3 regions of the Bacillus sp. ABA4_010 genome follow, and region 3 is predicted to be linked to each of the others. Evidence: riboswitches for the same ligand, from Rfam matches in the RefSeq annotation. Region 3 holds a riboswitch; each other region holds the start of a gene.
What was found. Region 3 has a riboswitch for cyclic di-GMP ahead of ACXAEO_RS07275 (protoglobin domain-containing protein). Riboswitches for the same ligand answer to the same signal wherever they lie in the genome.
Positions count from the first base shown of each region.

Region 1: another riboswitch for cyclic di-GMP. It lies ahead of ACXAEO_RS09100 (response regulator); the one in region 3 lies ahead of ACXAEO_RS07275 (protoglobin domain-containing protein).
Region 2: another riboswitch for cyclic di-GMP. It lies ahead of ACXAEO_RS05810 (helix-turn-helix domain-containing protein); the one in region 3 lies ahead of ACXAEO_RS07275 (protoglobin domain-containing protein).

Region 1 covers NZ_JBSWUN010000003.1:1,598,438-1,605,863, reverse strand. Annotated here, with positions in the region: partial or broken gene ACXAEO_RS09115 (serine hydrolase domain-containing protein) at 1-139, opposite strand, end outside; gene ACXAEO_RS09110 (hypothetical protein) at 327-755, opposite strand; gene ACXAEO_RS09105 (YcdB/YcdC domain-containing protein) at 848-3,061, opposite strand; gene ACXAEO_RS09100 (response regulator) at 3,421-3,795, opposite strand; cyclic di-GMP riboswitch class I at 3,886-3,974, opposite strand; gene ACXAEO_RS09095 (hypothetical protein) at 4,224-4,379, opposite strand; gene ACXAEO_RS09090 (permease) at 4,395-5,279, opposite strand; gene ACXAEO_RS09085 (ArsR/SmtB family transcription factor) at 5,340-5,663, opposite strand; gene ACXAEO_RS09080 (hypothetical protein) at 6,026-6,169, opposite strand; gene ACXAEO_RS09075 (DUF4083 family protein) at 6,200-6,526, opposite strand; gene ACXAEO_RS09070 (GerAB/ArcD/ProY family transporter) at 6,631-7,426, opposite strand, start outside.
Region 2 covers NZ_JBSWUN010000003.1:934,448-941,873, forward strand. Annotated here, with positions in the region: gene ACXAEO_RS05795 (hypothetical protein) at 1-173, opposite strand, end outside; gene ACXAEO_RS05800 (hypothetical protein) at 348-644, opposite strand; gene ACXAEO_RS05805 (YjfB family protein) at 762-950, opposite strand; cyclic di-GMP riboswitch class I at 1,129-1,212, shown strand; gene ACXAEO_RS05810 (helix-turn-helix domain-containing protein) at 1,325-1,549, shown strand; gene ACXAEO_RS05815 (PilZ domain-containing protein) at 1,553-1,888, opposite strand; gene ACXAEO_RS05820 (YebC/PmpR family DNA-binding transcriptional regulator) at 2,241-2,960, shown strand; gene ACXAEO_RS05825 (YitT family protein) at 3,132-3,971, shown strand; gene lexA (transcriptional repressor LexA) at 4,197-4,820, opposite strand; gene yneA (cell division suppressor protein YneA) at 4,966-5,283, shown strand; gene ACXAEO_RS05840 (YneB family resolvase-like protein) at 5,301-5,957, shown strand; gene ACXAEO_RS05845 (DUF896 domain-containing protein) at 6,018-6,251, shown strand; gene tkt (transketolase) at 6,492-7,426, shown strand, end outside.
Region 3 covers NZ_JBSWUN010000003.1:1,232,601-1,240,026, reverse strand. Annotated here, with positions in the region: gene ACXAEO_RS07290 (YitT family protein) at 436-1,059, shown strand; gene ACXAEO_RS07285 (hypothetical protein) at 1,483-2,073, shown strand; gene ACXAEO_RS07280 (methyl-accepting chemotaxis protein) at 2,114-2,602, opposite strand; partial or broken gene ACXAEO_RS07275 (protoglobin domain-containing protein) at 2,879-3,340, opposite strand; cyclic di-GMP riboswitch class II at 3,434-3,517, opposite strand; gene ACXAEO_RS07270 (M14 family zinc carboxypeptidase) at 4,242-5,309, opposite strand; gene ACXAEO_RS07265 (hypothetical protein) at 5,602-5,748, opposite strand; gene ACXAEO_RS07260 (hypothetical protein) at 5,785-5,952, opposite strand; gene ACXAEO_RS07255 (IclR family transcriptional regulator) at 6,293-7,036, shown strand; gene ACXAEO_RS07250 (MFS transporter) at 7,050-7,426, shown strand, end outside.

The sequences.
Region 1 (7,426 bases), 370 kb from region 3:
CGGCAAGCCCGGTAAACGATTTGCTTAAAGAGCCAAGCAAAAAAGGAGTCTCGGTCGATACAACCTTTTTCTCTCCGCCTGTAACTCCCCAGCTCTTCGAATAAAAAAGACCGTCCGGCGACAAAAGTACCACCGCCATCCCTGGAATGCGATGTTCGTTCTTATATGACTCGATGTATTGCTCGATGCTCGCTTTCGTTTGTTGATTAGCGAACACGGAAGGCGCAGAATAGACAAGCGTCACACCGTATACAACTATGAGCAAGATCCACTTCATAACATATTTCATACTTTCTCCAGCCTTTCTTTTGAATACAGTGCGTATTCTATCGCATCTTCTTCACCTTCCATATGAAAACAGCCGGAATTGATAGTAAAAAGAGGAGCGGCAACCATGTCGTAAAGAGATCTGTCCAATGAAACGGCGTTTTGTGGATGTAGACCGCTTTTACCCATTCTCCTTCTTTTGCTTCGACGGCAATGACCAAGTGGCTCTCTATACCTTTCAACTCATAATATTTCGTGCCTTTTTTATAAAAGTTGGAAGCGTCACCATAATAGTCACCTGTCTGATCGTCAGCAGTCCGTTCGACTTCGCCTATCACTTCGCCGAGGTCTGTTTCCTTCACCTGCTCCTCGGTCACTTTATATACATGCCCGTTCCAAGAAACAAACGGATAGGCCCAGCTTAGCGCCTCGGCACGCCCTCCCCCGATGCATACAAGCAATAAACAGAGCGATATAATCTTCTTCATGCCAATTCCTCCATCTGTTGATGCACAAAAAAGAATCGTCACCTCCTCCCATTTTCATGATAGAGATGACGCTCCTTCTTTGTTCAGGCTTTCTATTTCACTTCGCCTATTATTTTCGCAAGGCGAATATTGGACACCGCGATATCAGCTAATGTTACTTCATGCTTCGGTGCGAAAACACCGTCTTTCGCTTCAAGCAAGCCGAACTTTTCAGCAAGAGCTACATAGCCTTTATACGATGCGTCGACTTCGGCTGCATCTTTGAATGGCAATGTATAAATATCGCTATGCTTAGCAGCTAAATCTAAGCCGAGTGCACGAACATACCAATAAGCAAGCTCTTCATTGGTCATTTTTTCATCTACTAAAAACGTATCTTTCGTCGTATCAATAATATGTTGCTGGGCTGCCAATTCGACGACAGAATATAACGGATGGTCTTTCGAAATGTTCGTAAACGTCGCGTTCTCTCTATATTCGGCATGTTCAAGCTCGTAATAATTGGCGATGGATTTCATGAGTACCTCGAGCGCTTCCCCTTTCGTCAGCGGGGTATCGGCATTAAAGCTGTCTGGATCGTCGACTTCAATAATGCCCATTTGAATGAGGTAGTTCAATTCTTTTTCAGCTGTTGGATGGGAAATCTCTACTCCCACTCCGCCTTGTCTCAGATCGTCACTTTGTGTCTCCCACTCGCCGGTCACGGCATTGTAATAATGGAACTGGTGGTCAAGGTCACGGGAATAAACGAGAGAATACATGCTCTCTTCCTGATTTGGATTCATATAGACAAGGTTGACCTTTAACGCATCTAAATAATCTTGCATTGCTTGTTCCTTTGAAACAGCCGTTTCGACGTTCGGCCACTCTGTGACGTTCGGTGAATGAACGCTATATTGCGAGATAGACCCATCGTTTTTCACAAACACATTCACTGCATCCCCAATGACTGGAAGACCGTTTTTCACTCTCGGGAACGAGAAGTGGAAGCCATCTTCGCGCGTCTGCTTGTCTTCACTGCTGATTGGATACGAATATTCATGAACCACAGACGGTGAATACTTTTTCATAAACGCGACCGCTTTTTCCATTGCCACGCTAGCTGTGACCTTTTTATCCTCTTTTTTCACCGGCCCGAACACATCTTCGGAAATGTCATAGAAATTGATGACTTCCCCTGTATTTTTATCAATTTCGATGCTGGACCCATGGCCTGAGTTACGGCTATGATACATGTAGTGCACGGAATAAACCGTTTTGCCAAGCATGTCATCTTCTCGTTCCGACACTTCTTCAATTTGCAGTTTGATATCATCATTTCCTGGCTTTAACAGCTTTTCAGCAATGGCCTTCGCCTCTTTTTCTGTAATTGGCTTCGCCGTGTCTTTCACCGGTGAAGCGGCAACCATTTTCACACTGCCCTTTTGAGGAAGTTTGTTCGTAAATTCCCCGTCAATGAGCCATTTTCCATTTTTCGCATGGATCGTGTTAATTGGCTTGTCTACTCCATACACAAGTTTGACTTGTGGTTCATTGTTTCGGAAGCTGTAGTCAACAACATATTGCAATGTGACGTCAAACTGCTTTTTCATTTGTTCGAGAGCTGCATCCGCACTCAATAAATCACGTTTTTCTTCATACGTCATTTTCTTTTCCGACGGTTCCCCACCGTAAAATTCCACAATCTCGCCGTTCCCAAGGACGCTAATGCTAACACTTTGTCCCATCACAGGAAGATCATTATGTAGTTTTTCAAACATGAAATGGTAACGAACCGGCTCTGTTAAATTCATGGACCCTTGATGATAACGTCCATTGTCAGTCATGACTCGATACGAACGATCTGGCGCATGTGCTTTTATAAATGCTTCCGCCGTTTGAAGTGCCTCTTTTTCTGTTACTTTTGCTGGAAAAAGAGCGTCTTTCGTATCAGCTGGAGAGTAATAAAACGATTGAAGCTCTAAATCTTCCCCGATGAACTCAGCACCGCCGTATTCTGTTTTGCTTCCAGACTCTTTATGAAATGAAAGATGATAACGGACGACTCCTTCCTCATCTTCCATATAACGATGCCCTGTATCAAAATAGAAATCTTGACTCACTAAATGGTCAAACTTGCCTGGAAACCATTTTTTTAGCTTTTGGATTAGCATTTCTTTCGTAACTTCTGACTCTGTGCTTGCCACCATAAACATCGGCTTATCCTGTGCCTGCAAGTTCATCTCATTCGCCAACGCTTCCGTCGAAAAACCTCCGAATGCTAAAGCTGCAGATAACGATATAACACCTATTTTCTTACTCTTCACTTGATTTCCCCCTCTTTCTTTCTTTACACACTAAATGGTAACATATCCCATAATTAAAATACCATTTTTTTCTATAAATTTGAAAGAAAAATAGAACAAAAGGTCTCTTTATTCCGCTACATGCAACTATTAATCTAGGAATTTCGACATGATGATTGAATAAAAGATAAAAGCGTTCAAAACGAGAAATGAATATCCACTTCCTGTTTCGAACGCTTTTATCAAGTTGCTATTTATACACTATATATACTTAATAGAAAAACGTCACAAGAGGTTCTTTATCCCTCCTAAATGATCATTCAAAGGTTAGAAAATTCGGCATCACCACCCTTTGGTCATACCGAATTTTCTAAATCGATTTATATAGCAGCCGTTTCATATTTCAAAGGCTGCAAAACAAGCTCTAACATGTCAATATGAGGTTTGACTACAAAATCCGCGGCACCAAGTTCAATGGCATCCACAATAATTGACTGTTGGTAAAAAGCCGAATAAATAATGACATTAGCTAACGGATTCATCGTTTTAATTTCTTTTAGTACCATTAATCCGTCCACTTGCGGCAAAATAAGGTCGAGTATGACGAGATGTGGAGCAGATTGCTTATAGTATTCGATGGCTTCTTCTCCATTACTAGCTTCCAAAATTGTGTAGTATCCATTATTCCATAATATATCTTTTAATCTCTTTCTCACAGGTAAACAATAATCACAAATAAGTACTGATTTGTTCAAAACATACTACTTCCCTTTCTTCATAAATTAGGCAAATGAGAACGGAGTCATATTGTTCACGTAACAAAATGGCGAAAAAAATTCCTCCATTTCGGCAACCCGGCCACCATGGTAATCGACATTACTTTAGGTCCGTGGCTTTGCGTCTCCCACTTTCGTGAAATTTGCCCTAGTAGTATATTATCATAAAAATGTAAAAAGATGTCGAAAAATGTATACCAGAGGAAATATTGTCAGATTTAATCCATTTATGTATAGTTAAGCAATTAATCTAAGCATACGTAATAGACAATACTGTGTAAAGCCAATATGAGTATATAAGCAAAAAGAGCTCCTAGATGTCCCGAAAAAAGAAGGCTAGAAACAGTCGTCATTTTCTTCCCTTCTTTTTTCAGATTTGATTAGGCCGCTCTGTTCAACTGAAAAGATTATTCAGCTTTCTTCTCCTGTTCTGATTGTTCTTTCTCACCCTCACAACCACTCGCTTGCTCATCGGTTAATGCAACTTCTTCAAATACAACGTCGCAGCAATCTTTTTTAGGCTTTGAGAATAAATTTTTAATTGTACTCATTTTATTGATCATTGGTTTCACCTCCTTTTAAAGAACTGTTTGTACGATAAATCCAGTTGTCATCGCCACCATTAAAATGGACACTACAAATGCAGCCACTAACTTTGGTTTAAACAATTTGTTCAATAACACAACTTCAGGTATACTCGCTCCCGCTCCTCCTATCAGAAGGGCGATAATAGCTCCAATTCCCATCCCTTTACTGACTAATGCATCCGCTATCGGTAAAATGGCTTCAGCGCGAATATACATCGGGATACCAAGCACAGCCGCAATCGGAATCGTCCATAAATGGTCTCCTCCAGCGTATTGGACAATGACATCTTGCGGAACAAAATCATAAATAAACGCTCCGATGAAGACGCCAATTAGTAAGAAGGGCAACACAGGATAAAAGAATGACCATGCATCTTTAATGGCTACCTTCCATTTCGGTACGTTTACATGATGACTTTCGTTGTGCCCTTTTCTCACCCTTACATCTCTCACAGAGTTTTTAAATCCTAAAGCATCCCATACAACGCCAATCAACATTGAAAATAGTGCAATGATTACTATGTAATAAAGCATCAATTTCCACCCAAGCAACGTCCATAACAAAATGACAATAACAGGATTTAATAATGGAGAAGCAATTAAAAATGACATCGATGGTCCAAACGGCGCTTTCGATGATAATAGCCCTGCCAAAATCGGAATGGTCGAGCAAGAACAAAACGGGGTTAAAGCACCAAGTCCTGTCCCATAAAGATAACCGCTCCATCTATTAGGCCGCTCAAGAACCCGTTTAATTTTGTCCTCTGTTACCTTTTGCTGCAGTAAACTCACTAAAAAGCTAATCACTATAAACAGCGCCGTGAGTTCTAGAAATAGGATGAGAAATGTTTTGAAAAAATCTAAAAAAGTACTCATTGATTTCCTCTCCTTCTTTATATCAACTTTTTTTGATTTAATAGATAAAATTTTTTCCCCTCAATCTCTAGGGTAAAAAATACAGCACAACTCTGGTGAAAGCATTGCTTTTACCTCTGTATCGTTTAGCTCATAATAACTCCAGGTGCCAACCTTTTCTCGTTGAATCAATCCTGCATCTAAAAGGATTTTAAGATGATACGATAATTTCGACTGAGGTAATTCGGTAAGGTCGATTAAATCACAAACACACGTTTTTCCTCGCTGATTGAGTATATACAAAATCTTTAAGCGAAGTTGATCTGCTAATGCTTTAAACTTCATCTCATAAGCGTCAAATGAAATTGACTCCCCTTTATCTGGTGTAAAATAAACCGTCCTCATAAACGTCTCCTCTCTTACATCAATTTTTTTTGATTTAAAAATCACTACAACCCCACATTCGAGGTGCGGTTAATACATCAACTTTTTTTGATGTAAACTCATTATATTCCTCGTTATCTAAAACGTCAATCAATAAATCAACTTTTTTTGATTTATTGATTCTTCTATTTAAAGAACTGTTGAAAAAGGCCGTAACTAATCAACATGATGCCAATGACACATAAAAGATAGGTTACTCCCATCAATGGATAACCGAAAATCTCTAAAAATGGATGGCTTTCTTTAATGGCATTGATTGGCGTAATAATTTAAAATGAAAACACTCCTCTCGCCAGTTGCAAAAAGAGTTTATATTCATGAGGCTATTGAAAGAAAGCAGTCCAAATTACGGCGATGACGATAATGCCTACTACAATGGCGCCGCCGATAGTGGGACTGCCGTATAGGGAACGATTAGAAAGATCATCTGTTTCAATCGCACTTTTCTCCTCTTCTTTATCGCTCATCCTTTCCCCTCCTTAGCCAGACATCTATTCTTAGTTTTTCCTTTCGCTCTCTTGATTCTCCATAACTTTATCCAGTTTATCTTCAATCCTTTTTAAAGCTTCATTTCGATCAAATTGATTCTTTAATAGCCTTCTAACAAACAAAAACAACGACAGAAAAAACAAAAATATTAATGAAAGCATCATCAATTGAACGACTACATCACCAACATACATCATCATCACCTCATCTACTGACAGACAACACTCTGCTGTTATACAAATTTTACCACAACATACTTTCCAAGTTAAGCCATTTACGCATGCACTCAAAAATTCCCCGTTAAACACCCACAAAGAAAAAGCCGTCCAGAACACCGCTTATCTCCAGACCGCCTTTTATCAAGCTTACGTTCATTTCTCTCAGACTAAATTCCCCGTAAAACTTACCTTATTTCTTCTCGCATTACACCAACTTCTCTTTACACCGTAACCCTTCGCTTCCGCATCCAAGCGATAAACAGCAGCAGCAGCGGAATGATCGTTTGCATGAAAACGCCGTAAAAGGGAAAGACCACCACATCATAGCGCCCAGCTTCCATCGCGCTCGGAAACGACCAAAAACTGAACTCGACAATTAAAATGCCGATTGGCCACACCATAAGCCGGTAATCTGAAAGATTGAGCCATTGAGCGGTGCTTAAAACAGATGCATAATAAAAAACAGACAGTTTGACAAACACGCCTAATATCCAAGCAGCCATAATAAGAGATTCTAAATGTTCAAAGAAATCAGCGAGACTCACATAGCGCGTCACGTTCATGAGCGGATACACTTTTGTAGCTGTCGTTGTTCCGAGTACAAACAAAACGGCCATATTGATTATCATTAATGTCATCATAATAGCAAAAACCGTTTTATTCCCAGCCATTCTTCCTTTTTTTCTATTTGTGATAAAGGGAAGCAGAAACGTCATGAGAAAAATTTCGCTAAACCAACCGGAAGGCACGATGGCTCCTTTCAAAGAAGGACCAAGCCCATCCTCCATGATTGGCAATACATTGTTGACCTCAAAATCCGGCATCAGTAAGAAAATAATGATGATAACAGGAATGAGAAAAAACGGTAAAAGCAATTCAGCCATTCTTCCTAATACTTCTACCCCTCCGCGAACGACAAAGGAACAAAGAAAGATCATAGATCCCATAATGACACTAACGGGTGTATGAACTAAAAAGGAGTCCACTACAAATTCTCCGTAGCTTCTGAGAATTTGC
Region 2 (7,426 bases), 300 kb from region 3:
TGAAATTGATTGTTAACGGCTATGTTAACGCCCATAACTTTCAGACCTAATAGAAAGGCTGCCAAATGATAAGCAGAGGTTGAATTCATCCGGCTTTTATGAACTTTTTGGAAGTTTAATAATTGTGATTGGATTGCATGTGATTTGTCGTTTGGCATTTCAATTCGTAACATTTAGCATTCCTCCTATAAGTATTAATCATATAGGAGAAATGGTGTGGAATATGTCGAAAGGTGACTTTTGTATCAGTGGTAATAAAATACATTTACCCTAAGGAACTAAGCAGGTAAACGGATGGTTACAAGAGTGGGTCTACCATCATTTATATTAGATGATAAAAACAACTGTTATGATTTAGCTTCTTTTGGCCAAAAACGCCCTTGGAGAAGAGAGTTGATAAACGAATACTCATCTAAAATAATATTAAAATCAGGAGCTTTAATGCAAAATTTATGGCCTTTAGGCTGGTAAGTTACTTGATGAGAAGAGACCAACTCATATAGTAGAAACTCGTTTTCCGAGTGTGCTCCTTCCTTTTTCAATCGCTGAAGAATAATTAGAATTTCTCCCCAAAATGGGAGGTAAGGCTTGTCTTTGTATAAGGACAAGGTTGTTTGTAAATCGTTAATAATATCTGTTGTCATGTTGCATCACCATTCATACACTTTCTGATTGTTAATGTTTAAGTTGGGTCACTGTACAAAAGAAAAGAGACATTCACATGGCATACAGCCTTCGAATGTCTCTCCCATTCATTGTCATTAGCCTTTCAAGTCAATGGAATGACCAAGAGTAGGATGTGGAGCTTGGGGAGTGGTGCTTTTTATCATATCAATCATTTGTTCACTATTTTGTTTGGCTGTATCCATCGCGTTTGTCATTAAAGACATATTCACATCTTGACGAAGTGTTGTATTGGCAAGTGCACTAGATAAAGCGGCGATATCCATGAGTATTACCTCCCTTTTTACTGTTATTATCGGTTTTATTTTAACAAAATTAAAGAGATTTAGAGGAGAAAATAATTAAAATAATATTCTGCTTTTTTTGTGTTTTTTATTTTAAAAGATGTTGCTTCATTGTGACTTTATGTTAGAATATTTTTGCGCTTAATTTTTATACAACCTAATCCGATAATAGCAAACCTATTGAAAGGTAGGGACGCAAAGCCACGGGTCTAAAGCATTTTGCAATGATAGCCGGGCTGCCGAAGAAGATGGAATGATGACGTCCACCTTTCCCAAGGGGACTTTTTTATTTGACGGACATGAAAAAGTCGACACGCTTTCTTCGGATCATAAGTATTTGAAGAGGAGAGAAGTTTATGAATTTTTTTGAACACCGCAAATTGATTGGAAAAAATCTACAATGTTACATGATGATGCACAAATATACTAAATCGTCATTTTCTAAATTAGTTGGTATATCACGACCTACTTTATATCGAATTTTAAGGGGAGAAAGTCCTGACCCAAAAAGATATAAAGAACAAATTGAGATTATTACGGATGTTCTTAATCTTCCACAAGATTATTTTTTAGAAAGGTAATGGCTATCTCGTCAACATGGCTACCGATTTCATGTACCCGATATTAGTAGAAGCAATTTCAAAACCGTAAATATAGCTCGTCGTCGTTTTTTGCTTCCATACAATGGTCCCAAGTAAATGAACGTCTCGGCCAAGTAAAGAGAATTCCAACGATAAGACAAGGTCATTTGTAACGGGAAAATTAAGGTCGGATGTGAAGCGTAATCCCGTCATGCTCATGTTTTCTACTTTGAGTAATGTCGTATGACTTAAGCTATATTTGTTTTTATATTTTTGAATTTTTCCTTTTACCATAAGAGGGGACGTTAAGTCGATTCTCTTATATTTACGCTTTTTCATAAAACACACCTGCCTGCAATCAATACTTTTTCACTATATTTATCGTCACGTATATGTATATTTTCACTTTAATGACCAGATTTATTTATGCAGGCAATAATTTAGAATATTTGTTCAAATATTGAACGGTTCAACAGATAATGTTCTTCTTTTACTAATCCATTTTTTTGTCATTAAACGTGTGACATAGTGTGTAATTGAGGTATAATACAATCTAGTGGATAAGCGGGACCTTTTCAATGGGCTAGCTTGGTAGAACTGTGTGGTCGGCAACTAGCAACCTTGAAGAAGTACCTTAACTTCCTCATTAATCATTTTATATAGATTTAAAAGTGAAAGAGAGTGAAACGTAATGGGACGTAAGTGGAACAATATTAAGGAAAAAAAAGCGTCAAAAGATGCGAATACAAGTCGTGTATATTCTAAATTCGCGCTTGAAATCTATGTGGCAGCGAAGCAAGGTGAACCAGATCCTGCATCAAACCAAACGTTAAAATTCGTGCTTGAACGTGCTAAAACATATAATGTCCCGAAAATGATCATTGACCGTGCAATTGAAAAAGCGAAAGGAAGTTCAGAAGAAAGCTATGACGAGCTTCGTTACGAAGGATTCGGTCCAAATGGTTCAATGGTTATTGTAGATGCTTTAACAAATAATGTGAACCGAACTGCATCAAATGTTCGCGCGGCTTTTGGAAAAAATGGCGGGAATATGGGTGTGAGCGGATCTGTATCGTATATGTTTGATGCAACAGCAGTTATCGGGCTTGAAGGCAAAACGGCTGATGAAGCGCTTGAAATCTTAATGGAAGCAGACGTAGATGCGCGCGACATTTTAGAAGAAGATGATGCGGTCATCATTTATGCAGAACCTGATCAATTTCATGCGGTTCAAGAGGCGTTCAAAGATGCCGGTATTACGGAATTTACTGTGGCTGAGCTAACAATGCTTGCTCAAAATGACATTACTCTTCCTGAAGATGCACAGGCGCAATTTGAAAAGTTAATCGATGCTTTGGAAGATTTAGAAGATGTGCAACGCGTGTACCATAATGTTGATTTAGGTGAATAATATACAGGACAATAAGAGCGACTTATCTTGTGAAATATGAAGTTAAGTCGATTTTATGAAAGGAACCGTCATGGTGATCCGGCAGCATCCGGTAATCGTGACGGTTCCTTTCTGTGCAAAGTACATGATGAAATATAAACCGAGAAATGTAGTAAAGGCAGGTTATGTAAAATGAAAAAAAGAGTAATGGACATTCTTTTTATTCTATTAGGTTCTTTTATTTTTGCGTTAGCTATTAATCTATTTGTCATTCCTAATGAGTTAGGAGAGGGAGGCGTTACTGGGATTACCATTATTTTGTATTATCTTTTCCAATGGTCTCCTGGGCTTGTCAGTTTTATTTTAAATGCGATTTTACTTGTCGCCGGTTATCGGTATTTAAGTAAAACCACCACTATTTACACAATCGTTGCGGTCATCTTTCATTCTCTTTTCCTTCACTTCACGAAAAACTGGAGTATTGCGTCAGATGAACTGATGGTGAATGCGGTATTTGGTGGTGTATTTGCCGGAGTGGGAATTGGCTTAATTATTCGCGTCGGAGGTACGACAGCGGGAACGACTATTCTTGCGAGAATTACGAATAAATACCTCGGCTGGAGCATTAGTTACGGTCTACTCTTTTTTGACTTAATTGTTGCTTTTTCATCGTATTTTATTATCGGGGCAGAAGGGTTAATGCTTACGGTTATTATGCTCTATATTGGAACGAAGGTGATGGAATTTATCATTGAGGGGCTCAATCCAAAAAAAGCAGTGACCATCATCTCGCAAAAACCAGACGAAATTGCGATGCAAGTTAACGTGTTAATGGATAGAGGTGTGACGGTTTTCGCAGGACACGGGTACTATACAAAAGCGTCAAAAGACATCTTGTACATTGTAATTAGCAAGCAAGAGGTCGTTAAATTAAAGAAAATCGTAAAGGCGACGGATAAAAATGCCTTCATTGCTATTCATGACGTACGTGACGTATTTGGAGAGGGCTTTTTAGACATTTCAAAAGCCTAAATATATAAATCAATCGAGTAAATGATTATTGAGGAAAGTCTAAAAAACTCTTGTGAACACCCTTCCATTTAATAAAGCGATGTCCAATTATTAAGTGAAATGTATATAGCTATGGCTATTATCACTCATTCTATCAATATAGAAAACTAACAGTAAAAAGAGGAACGGGGAAAGATTCAAATTTCCCTGTTCCTCTTTTTGATGAGTAAAATTATAACGTCTCTATTAGTGGATAGAGCGATAAACACCGATTACTTTTCCTAAAATCGAAACATTTTGTAAAATAATCGGTTCCAGCGTTGAATTCTCAGGCTGAAGGCGGATATAATTTTGCTCTTTAAAGAAGCGTTTCACAGTCGCTTCGTCTTCTTCTGTCATAGCGACAACGATGTCACCGTTATTAGCAGTCTGCTGCTGACGGACAATGACATAGTCCCCATCTAAAATTCCTGCTTCTATCATGCTATCACCCATAATTTCAAGCATGAAAATATGATCTTCAGGCGCTGCATATTTATCAGGGAGCGGGAAATATTCCTCCACATTCTCAATAGCAGTGATAGGTTGGCCTGCGGTGACTTTGCCGATAATTGGCACGTTAATCACATTGGCTTTAGCAATATGGCTTGTTTCATCGTTGTCTAAAATTTCGATAGCACGCGGTTTGGTTGGATCTCGGCGAATTAATCCTTTGCTTTCCAAACGAGCGAGATGACCATGTACAGTAGAACTTGATGCCAACCCGACGGCTTCTCCAATTTCGCGTACAGAAGGCGGATAGCCTTTTGATTTTACTTCTTCTTTGATGAAATCCAAAATCTCTTGTTGTCGTTTTGATAATTTTGTCATTCTCTCACCTCAAATCAACGACTTTGTTACGTTCATTATAGCATGGATAGAGAATAGATACAAACATAAGTTCGAAAAGGTGTTGACTAAAAACAAATGTTCGTACTAAAATAAGAACAGACATTCTGATGATGAGGTGATAAAGATGAAAAAAGCAGTAAAGTCCTTTACATATTACGTAACGTTTTTTATGATTTTAGCAGTATTTACATACGCTGTAACATCTTTTGCAAAAGGTCCTGACCTCGAAAATTATGCAACAATTACAATTAGTGCCGGTGATACGCTTTGGGAGTTGGCACAAGAATATAAAGAACACCACAAATTATCGGCAGTGGAGTTTGTCGAGTGGGTAGAAACAAAGAATAACATTCAATATAAGCCGATTATACCAGGGGAAGTAATTTACGTTCCCATTCTAAAGGAAAATTTTCATGAGGGACAAATGTTCGCCAGTAATTAGGAAAGCAGTGATCTAGATTGAAGGCTATTATTTATTGCCGGGTAAGTACGGAAAAAGACACACAAGAGACTTCGCTCTCTAGACAAAGAGAGGAACTGACAGAGCTTGCCGAACGAAATGGCTTTGACCTTGTTCATGTTGTGGAAGAAAAAGCGAGCGGGTTTGACATTGACCGAGATGGGATCATGGAAGTAATTGAATTCATCCAGCAGGAAAACATCGACGTACTGCTTATTCAAGATGAAACAAGACTTGGACGCGGTCATGCTAAGATTGCCCTATTGCATTTTTTTATGAAAGAGAATATTCAAGTATACACGATCAGCCACAACGGGAAATTGCATTTATCTGAATCTGATTCGATGATGCTTGAAATTATTAGTATTGTGGAAGAATATCAAAGGAAATTGCATAACGCTAAAATTAGAAGGGGAATGAAACGGGCGGTTGCAAGGGGGTATCGTCCTGAGAAGAATTTAAGAAATGCAGGAGAAAATGCAGGGAGAGACCGCAAAGAAATTCCCATCGAGGAAATTGTTCGTCTTCGGAGAAATGAGCTGACATTTGAGGAGATTGCAGCGACGCTGAGAGGGTTTGGCCATGACGTCTCAAAGGCAACGGTTCATCGCCGTTATCGCGAGTATATGAAGCAGCAAGACGAATCACTTGCCTAGAAGGCATCGATTTAGTAAGATGTCTACATATGAAAATGTATGTGTAAAAGGAGTTCATTCATGTTATCTGCTGAAAAAATGGCACGTATTAATTTTTTATCAAAAAAAGCAAAAGGAGAAGGATTGACACCAGAAGAAGCTACTGAACAGCAATCACTTCGCCAAGAATATTTAAAAGAATTTCGCAAGTCCATGACGAATCATCTCCACTCCATTAAAGTAGTGGATGAAAATGGAACGGATGTGACTCCGGACAAACTTAAAAATAGCAAATATAAAAAAGGATTACATTAAGCAAAGGCGAATGATTTCGTCATTGTGAATGTGTCTTAACGGTTAAAGGGCAGTGCAAAAGGAGAGAGTCTTTCTTTTTTGTACTGCCTTTTTTTACCGAAATAAAACCGTATATTCGTTCAATATTCCACAAAAAATGTAAAAGTGGTAGCAATTTTGTGTGAATTGTTGTACAAAATAAGTAATCATTAGTATGATAATGATTGAATAACAGCCTCATGAATGAAAGGATGAAGTAAAATGGAACATCGCATTGAAGATTTATCCATTGCAACGATTCGTACTTTATCAATCGATGCTATTGAAAAAGCAAACTCAGGTCACCCAGGAATGCCAATGGGGGCAGCTCCAATGGCTTACGCATTATGGACGCAGTTTATGAACCATAATCCGAAAAATCCGAACTGGTTTAACCGAGACCGCTTCGTGCTGTCTGCAGGTCATGGTTCAATGTTGTTATACAGCTTATTACATCTTTCAGGCTACGATGTCACAATGGATGATTTGAAAAACTTCCGCCAATGGGGAAGCAAAACGCCAGGGCATCCGGAGTTTGGTCATACACCTGGAGTAGAAGCGACAACAGGTCCACTAGGACAAGGGGTTGCGATGGCAGTAGGGATGGCGATGGCAGAGCGTCATTTAGCTTCTACATATAACAAAGACAATTTTGAAGTTGTAAACCATTTTACATATAGCATATGTGGTGACGGGGATTTAATGGAAGGTGTTTCCGCAGAAGCTGCTTCATTAGCTGCACACTTAAAGTTAGGTCGTTTAGTCGTATTGTACGATTCAAACGATATTTCACTAGATGGCGAATTAAACCTTGCTTTCTCTGAAAGCGTTGAAGATCGTTTTAAAGCATATGGCTGGCAAGTTATTCGTGTAGAAGACGGCAATAACTTAGAGGAACTAGCAAAAGCGTTGGAGGAAGCGCAAACAGATTTAGACCGACCAACATTAATTGAGGTAAAAACAGTGATTGGTTACGGTTCTCCGAATATGTCAGGTAAATCGGATGTTCACGGTGCGCCGCTTGGGGCAGATGAGTTGAAGCTGACGAAGGAAGCATACAAATGGACTTTTGAAGAAGATTTCCATGTGCCTAATGAAGTATATGAACATTTCCGTTCTGTTATTGTAGAAGCAGGAGAAAAGAAAGAGCAAGAGTG
Region 3 (7,426 bases):
CTTTGCGATGCGTTTTCTTCTTTTTTATGTTGGCAAATTTGAATACATGTATCGCTAACAATGGGCATGAAAAAAGAATTCATTCGAAAAGAAAACATATTCTTTCCTCTATTTCATGCTCATATGGTAAAATAGATATATATATTTCCTTGAAAGGATTTTGATACCATGCTTGCTCAAAGGAGCATCTGGCACAGGCAAGATTCATCGTATACGTAGCGTTTTTGTTGCTCATTCGACTGTAGTCAACAAAAACGAAAGTGGGCGACATTATGTTGGAACAACGACCTCGTTATTCCTTTTGCTATATATAGGGTGGTAGTTAGTTGATGAAACTAACTGCACATAAAAGGGCTTTCGCTCTTTGCTGTATATGGCGTAGTTAGTTTCCAAACGGAAAAGATCAAAAAAACTAACTACGAAAGAGGAATAACTATGACATGGATTCGTTGGCGAGAAACAGGTATCATTATTTTAGGTTCATTTATATTGGCGGCAGCCTTTTATCACATACATGTGCAAAACCATTTGGCTGAAGGGGGCTTTATCGGCATTGCTTTATTAGTGAAGCAACTCTTTAACATTTCCCCGTCTATCACGATGCTGCTGCTCGATATTCCGTTAATTTTACTCGGTTTTAAATTACTTGGAAAACGGCTTGTCATAAAAACGATCATTGGCGCAACTTCTTTCTCTGTTTTCTACGCATTAATGGAGCGTTATTCTCCGTTTGAAGTGAACTTGTCACAAAACTTGTTCATCGCAGCGGTCATTGGCGGTATTCTTGTAGGATTCGGTCTCGGATTGATTTTACGCCACGGCGGTGCCACGGGTGGAGATGACATTTTGTCTATCCTTATTAGTAAACTATCCCGTCTTTCAATTGGAAAAGTATATTTCCTATTTGATGGTATCGTTGTATCGATTTCACTTATTTACTTGAACTGGCATCAAGTTGCTTATACTGTTCTATCGATTGCAATCTGTGCCTATATAACAGATTTAATCATGACCTACCAAAAGAAAGATTCTGCTGAAAATGCAAACGCATATATATAAGAAAAAGTCCGCCATTTCGGTGGACTTTTTCTATTGGCGCTTTTCTTTTTGCAGTGCGGCGATGGCAAACAATAACAAATACCTCTCCTTCGGTGTTAATCTCAGCCATGCTTTCACTTTGTATAGCATAATAGCCCTCCCCTCCTTCTTAACTGCCTACATCCACCTCGTGAAACGATAAGAGTGGATGAACTATTGCGTTCTATCCATTTTTTTCCCGGTGCATACATCCCTAAACTTTTCTAAAAACATAATCGTTCGGCAAATTCCTCAGAAAACCGTTGATATGACTTTGTTTTCAAGAAAAGAACGACGGATTTTCTCGCATCATGTATAATATTAGAAGAAAATGAAGAAAAAGGTGTCTCATGTGGCTCATTCATCACTAGCATGCTGACACAAAAGTATGGAGGAGGGATTTCGTTGATTTGGCTATACATTGCGTTATTTATTACCGCTCTTATTATGGGCATACTGAACGTTTCTCAATCGATCATCATTGTTACTTTTATTGGATTTCTCATTCTTTCATTATGGCTTTCATTTTATCCAATTTTATTTGAAAAAGATGAAAAGAACATTATGAAATTTCTCGGCAAGTCGAAACAGGCACATTATCAATTTCTTTATCATTTTTTCAATGATGACATCCAAAAAGCGGAAGCGTCTCTTCAACGCATCCGTACTAAGCGTATGCAGCAAGCAGCCCAACTTCTCCTTTTCACCAAGAAAAAGCAATATGCAGAAGTAAAAGCGCTGCTTCTAGAAATGAAAGATGAAGATGTGAAATGGTATTACAGCGCGGTCGTTGCCTATGAAGAACAGGACAACTCTAGTTATGAGAAATATAAGGGGAAAATACGAGATCAAGATTATGTCACTTGGCTTGAGGTTACAGAACACGTTCAACAAGGCCACAAAACTGAGGCACTTGCGATGCTGGACGAACAACTTGGAAAACTAAAAGGTTTAAAACGGTTGTCTGCTGTTTATTATCGGAAGGAGATTGCCTAAAATGAAAAGAGAGGCTGCTCTTAGTCAACCTCTCTTTTTCTTATGCTAGTTCTGCTGTTTCAGTTAGGCGTTCAGCAGATTCTGTGACACCGGCAGTCGTATGGCCAATTTCCTTAATAGCCGCTACCAATTCGTCCATTTGATTTTTGACAAGGTTCATTTTTTGAACATTTTGATGAATGGATTGCGAAATGTGCTGGAACGACTCGCTTGTATAAATAGATGTTTCGTTCCCCATTCGAACAGTCTCATTAACCGTTATTAACGTTTCTCTTACATGCTCGGTATATGTATTGGATGCTTGTACAAGCTCTTGTATTTTTCCGACCGATTGTTTCGTTTCTTCCGCTAGTTTCCTTACTTCACTTGAGACGACGGCAAAGCCTTTTCCGTGCTCGCCAGCTCTTGCTGCTTCAATTGCTGAATTCAGTGCAAGTAAATTCGTCTGATCAGCGATACCTTGCACTATTTTCACGACAGATGTAATATGTGAGGAAGATTCGGATAGTTTTTTCACAGAAGCATTCATCTTTTCTATGCTATTGCTAATGATTTTTATATTTTGGACAAGTTCCTCGATTTTACTTTGTCCTCCCTTGACAAAAGTTTGCGCTCGCGTTGAATCTTCATTACTTTCAATAACCATTTGATTGACCGCATCACTGTTACCAATCAATGTTTCGACCGCTGCTTTTGACTGTTCTGCAAGAGACGTTAATTCAAGACTTGTATCTACGATTTTTCTTTTTATTTCTTGTTTGGCTGCCTCATATTGTTCATCACGCCTCTTTACATTTTCCCGTTCATATGCCTCGAGAACAATTTGTTGTTCTAAGTTTAATATTTTCGTGACAGCTGTTGTGAATCGAGCTGCTTCTTCTTTAGTATTAACTTCTCTAGCAATGATATGAATTAAAGAGTGCTGAACATTTTGAAAAGCGCCCATATACCAGGCCGGCTTTAGACCGATACGGTAATGAACTTGGGCAATTTTAAGGCGTTTAATTAAAAACTCTTCGTCAATCTCACCACCGAATAACTCTACTAAATGAACTTTTAACGTCTCTCTCAGCCGATCAATAGTAGAATGCTGGCCAATAATGTCTTTTAACTCACGTATTTCGGTAATCGTTTGATAAAAATCATCGACAAGGACGTGAATATGCTCCTTTACAACCGGTTGCATACATTTGGCCATTTGTAAATCCGCCTTACTCAATCGAATCATGTTTATTTTTTCGACTATTCCTTCATCTTGGATGTTCATCACCACATCCAATTGTTTCGCTTTTTGTTCCCATGTTTGTGGTTCTTTTTTTATAAGTCCAAACATCGCCATAAAATAAATCCTCCCACAATTTAGTTTTATGGTCGGTTGCGCTTCCAGCTCTTAACCACCCAAGCGCCCATATACAGGTGATTCCTCTTCGCTCCCATAGGTATAATTTCTCACAAAAAGATGTTTTTAGAACTAACTACTATTATTTTATAGTATATTATTACTATTCGGGAGTCTTTTTATAAAAATAATATAGCAAAACAAACCGCCGTTTTATGACCAGAAGGGAAAAACACCCCCTATCATGATTAATACAATGGCTAACAAACCTATCGACAAGATAATGTATAGCATTCCTACAATCAAATTTTCGGTCATGTTTTCCCCTCCATCAATGTTTTGGGCGGTCGACTCCTTTTAAATGATATGTATGGGAAACGACAAGAAGCGGCCTTGTCTATTCCAAGAGGAAGTACAAAGCCGCTTACATTATTTCTTCATTCATGATAAATGCTAACCCTTTCCGTACATCTATATTATAAGGAGGAACTCCCCATGGCAAGAGAGTATTTTAATGATGGCATTTCGGATACCCAGCAACTCATTCAGTTGCCTTCGCCTCACTCAAATCATTGGCATCACACCTTCCCTTTGTCCTTTTGTTGCTTTTGTTAGAGCTTCTCCACATCTCCCCTTTCGTCGTATAATTGGTGAGATTGTTGGTGGTGTATGTATGGTGTATCTTTATCATACAAGAAATCTGGGCACTTGTAAATACTAAATATTATAAATTTTCTGATTTTTAAAGAGGTGTATTAAAAAATTCTATTCTTCCTTATTTTATTAAAAAGAAGACCCGCAATGTGTACAAGTCTTCTTTTTAGTAAAATTATTCGTTATCGTCTTCTTCCCCTGTTCTTGTTGTTTGGAAAGGAAGCGTGTCCCAAAAGCTAGTGTCCGCGGATTCAATGGATCCATCCGCAATGGCTCTTACCGTTGCATCCAAGGTCGTAATGGTTTGCTTAATTAAATACCCGTTGCTTTTTTGCCCTAGTGCGTACGACTCAATATAGTGATCGGACATCCCACGCATTTCAAATAGAAGCGTAGAAATGTCATAACGAACGGCGATCCCGTTTCGTCCGATATTTTTACTAGAGCCACCATTGTATTTCCCTAAATGTCCCCAGCCTGTCTTTTCAAGCGCACCATATACAACAGCCCCGAGTTTTTTGGAGTCTTCTACTACTTCTTGTTTCACTTCACCACTTGTCGGGTAAAGGATGGAGCCAGACACAAGCTCACCTTCTGTTTCACTCATCGCCCCTTGATGATGTAAATCAATCATATAATCAATGTCATATTTGGCCAACACATTTTCGTGCAATGCTTTCGCTTCTGGTTCCATATCGCTAACAGACTTATCATGTTCCCGGTTTAAGTCTACCTCGTTTGCATTGTATCGTGTTAAATGACGATCGCCGTCTGCTAAGTAGTCATCAAGTGAAAAATCAACATCCCCCATTGCACCGTCCGCATTCAGCATCGGAATGACGAGTACGTTAACATTTTCTAAAACGCCTTTCGTTTTGTTCGTTCCTAAATGTTTAATGAATTCTAGTGCTCCTTCGGTCGTAAGCTGTTCGTTTCCGTGTTGCTGCGTTAAAAACAAAATTGTTGGATTAGTAGGATCCGATATGTATTTCGCCATGTAAATATCTCGCCCTTTTACCGTTTGTCCAATGACTTCAAGTTCCAGTGCGCTCTGTTTTGCATCTTGCTTTTGAAGATAATCAACCATGCTTTCATACGTATGCAATATTGACGTTTGAATGGAACCATGTCCAGGATTCGGCCCATTTCCCACTGCTCCTACTGGAACTGCAACTGCGGTCACTGCTCCAAATGCCATTAAACTAGATAACGAAACAGATAATACTTTGTTTTTCAAACTCATTAACGTTTCCCCCACCCTATTGTTGAATGTCATACTTCTCTATTATCCTGTTTTCTATTAATCGTGTTAATAGTGTATCTCGCCTATTCCCTCGACATATTTCGAGTAGCGAAAGATATGTCCATTGATACATATGTACAGTCTAAGTTGGAAAAAGCCGCGGCATGAGTTCAAACAATAAACGTGGCGAATTGACCTACAACTATCTTCTATTCGTCAGCTATTTCAGAAAAAAATGAAAAAACATAAAAAGAAGCGGAGCAAAATCATTCCTTTTTCTCCACTTCCTTTATCATAATCTTACATGAGACAAATCTACTTGACGTTCTTTCTGTTCTTCTCTTTTTTTATCGTGTCGTGCTAAAGCCTTTCTTTGTTCATCTATTAAATAAGCCGCGCGAATTTTAATCTCTCTTTCTTTTTTGCTCTTTTTCTTCAACTGAATCCCCTTCTCCATTCCACCATCCAATTGTTTTTATTTCACCATGGTCCATATAAATAACACCGTTTTTATCATCAAATCCATAAGAGGCAAAAATACAATTAAAGCGGTAACAAAAAGAACGAACATTATTTTGCGTTGTTTCGCTGTAAACTCGTCTAGAAATAACTCCTTTAGCTCATTAATTACATCAAGACCCATCCCTATGTCCTCCTCTAAAAGAATCATCCATTAGATAATTGTGTATAAAAAAGTTATTTGAGACTATTGATTTTCATTATGTATATATCAATTATAGTACTAATTGCTTATCAGTCAATAAAATGGCGTCATTTTTTGTCGGAATAACTCGAATATAGTCAACTTTCCAATAAAAAAACTTCTATTAGGGGGCGGTTTTCTTGCCCGATAATGCGGAATAAAACTGAAAATTTTTATCTCCCCCTCTACAACCTGTTTCACATATAGAAACAATTCTTCATTATTTGAAATTCTTTCTTCCACCAACTATGATTCAAAGTGTGCAAAGGAGGCACGGCTCATGAGTCAATATGAAATGTCAACGTTGAAAAAAGGTTTGCAAATCCTTGATCTCCTTCAAGAAAAAGGAGAAATGTCTCTGACGCAAGTGATGGAACATTTTCATTGGAATAAAACGAGTACTTTTCGGCTGTTATTTACATTAGAAACGATGGATTATATTCAAAAAACACAAAATGGCTTTCGTTTAGCGAATAAACTCTCAGGTCCGAGGCAGCCTCATAATCCAAAAGTGGATTGGGTCTCCGTTCCTTCACTTTATACGCTCAGCCAAGAGCTAGGTGAAACGCTCTACATTGGCCTTATCGATGGAACAGATGTGGTGACGACGCAAATTGTAGACGGTACACACTCGATGCGCATTCATTCACAAATTGGTGATCGTGACCCGGCCCATGGAAGTGCCTTAGGAAAAGCGATTCTTGCATTTATGGAGTCAGATCTACAACAGCGTTTTTTACAGCACTTGCACTATGAAAAGTCCACGGTGCACACGTTTGATGACCGGCAGCTCTTTCTTTATCATTTGAAAGCTATCAAAGAGCAAGGGTATGCGGTCGATGATGAAGAAACCGAAATAGGTGTTCGCTGCATTGCCGTCCCGATTTATGAGCATGGACGTGTAGTAGCAAGTGTCGCCATTTCAGGTCCGGCAAGCCGTCTGTCGAAAGATTTGGATAAAACAATCAGTAAGAAACTCAAACAATGCAGTCAACATATTACCACACAACTAGAACGACCATAAGGAGGTTATCTACTTGAAATCATTCACACCGAAAAGCTTGGTAGCACTCCTTTCCTTGGCGATTAGTGCTTTTGCTATCGGAACAACGGAGTTCGTCATCGTCGGATTGCTTCAAACCGTCGCAGCCGATTTATCCATTTCGGTGACCAAAGCTGGGACACTCGTTTCCGGTTATGCAGCCGCCATTGCGATTGGAACTCCCATTGTGACAGCTATGACAAGCAAACTTCCAAAGAAAGGATTTTTATTAAGTTTGCTCGCTCTGTTTATTTTTGGAAATATTTTGTCTTCCGTAGCGGATACGTACACACTACTTCTCTTATCACGAATTGTAACAGCAGTCGCCCATGGGGTATTCTTTGCAATTGCCGCAACCGTGGCAACCGAGAT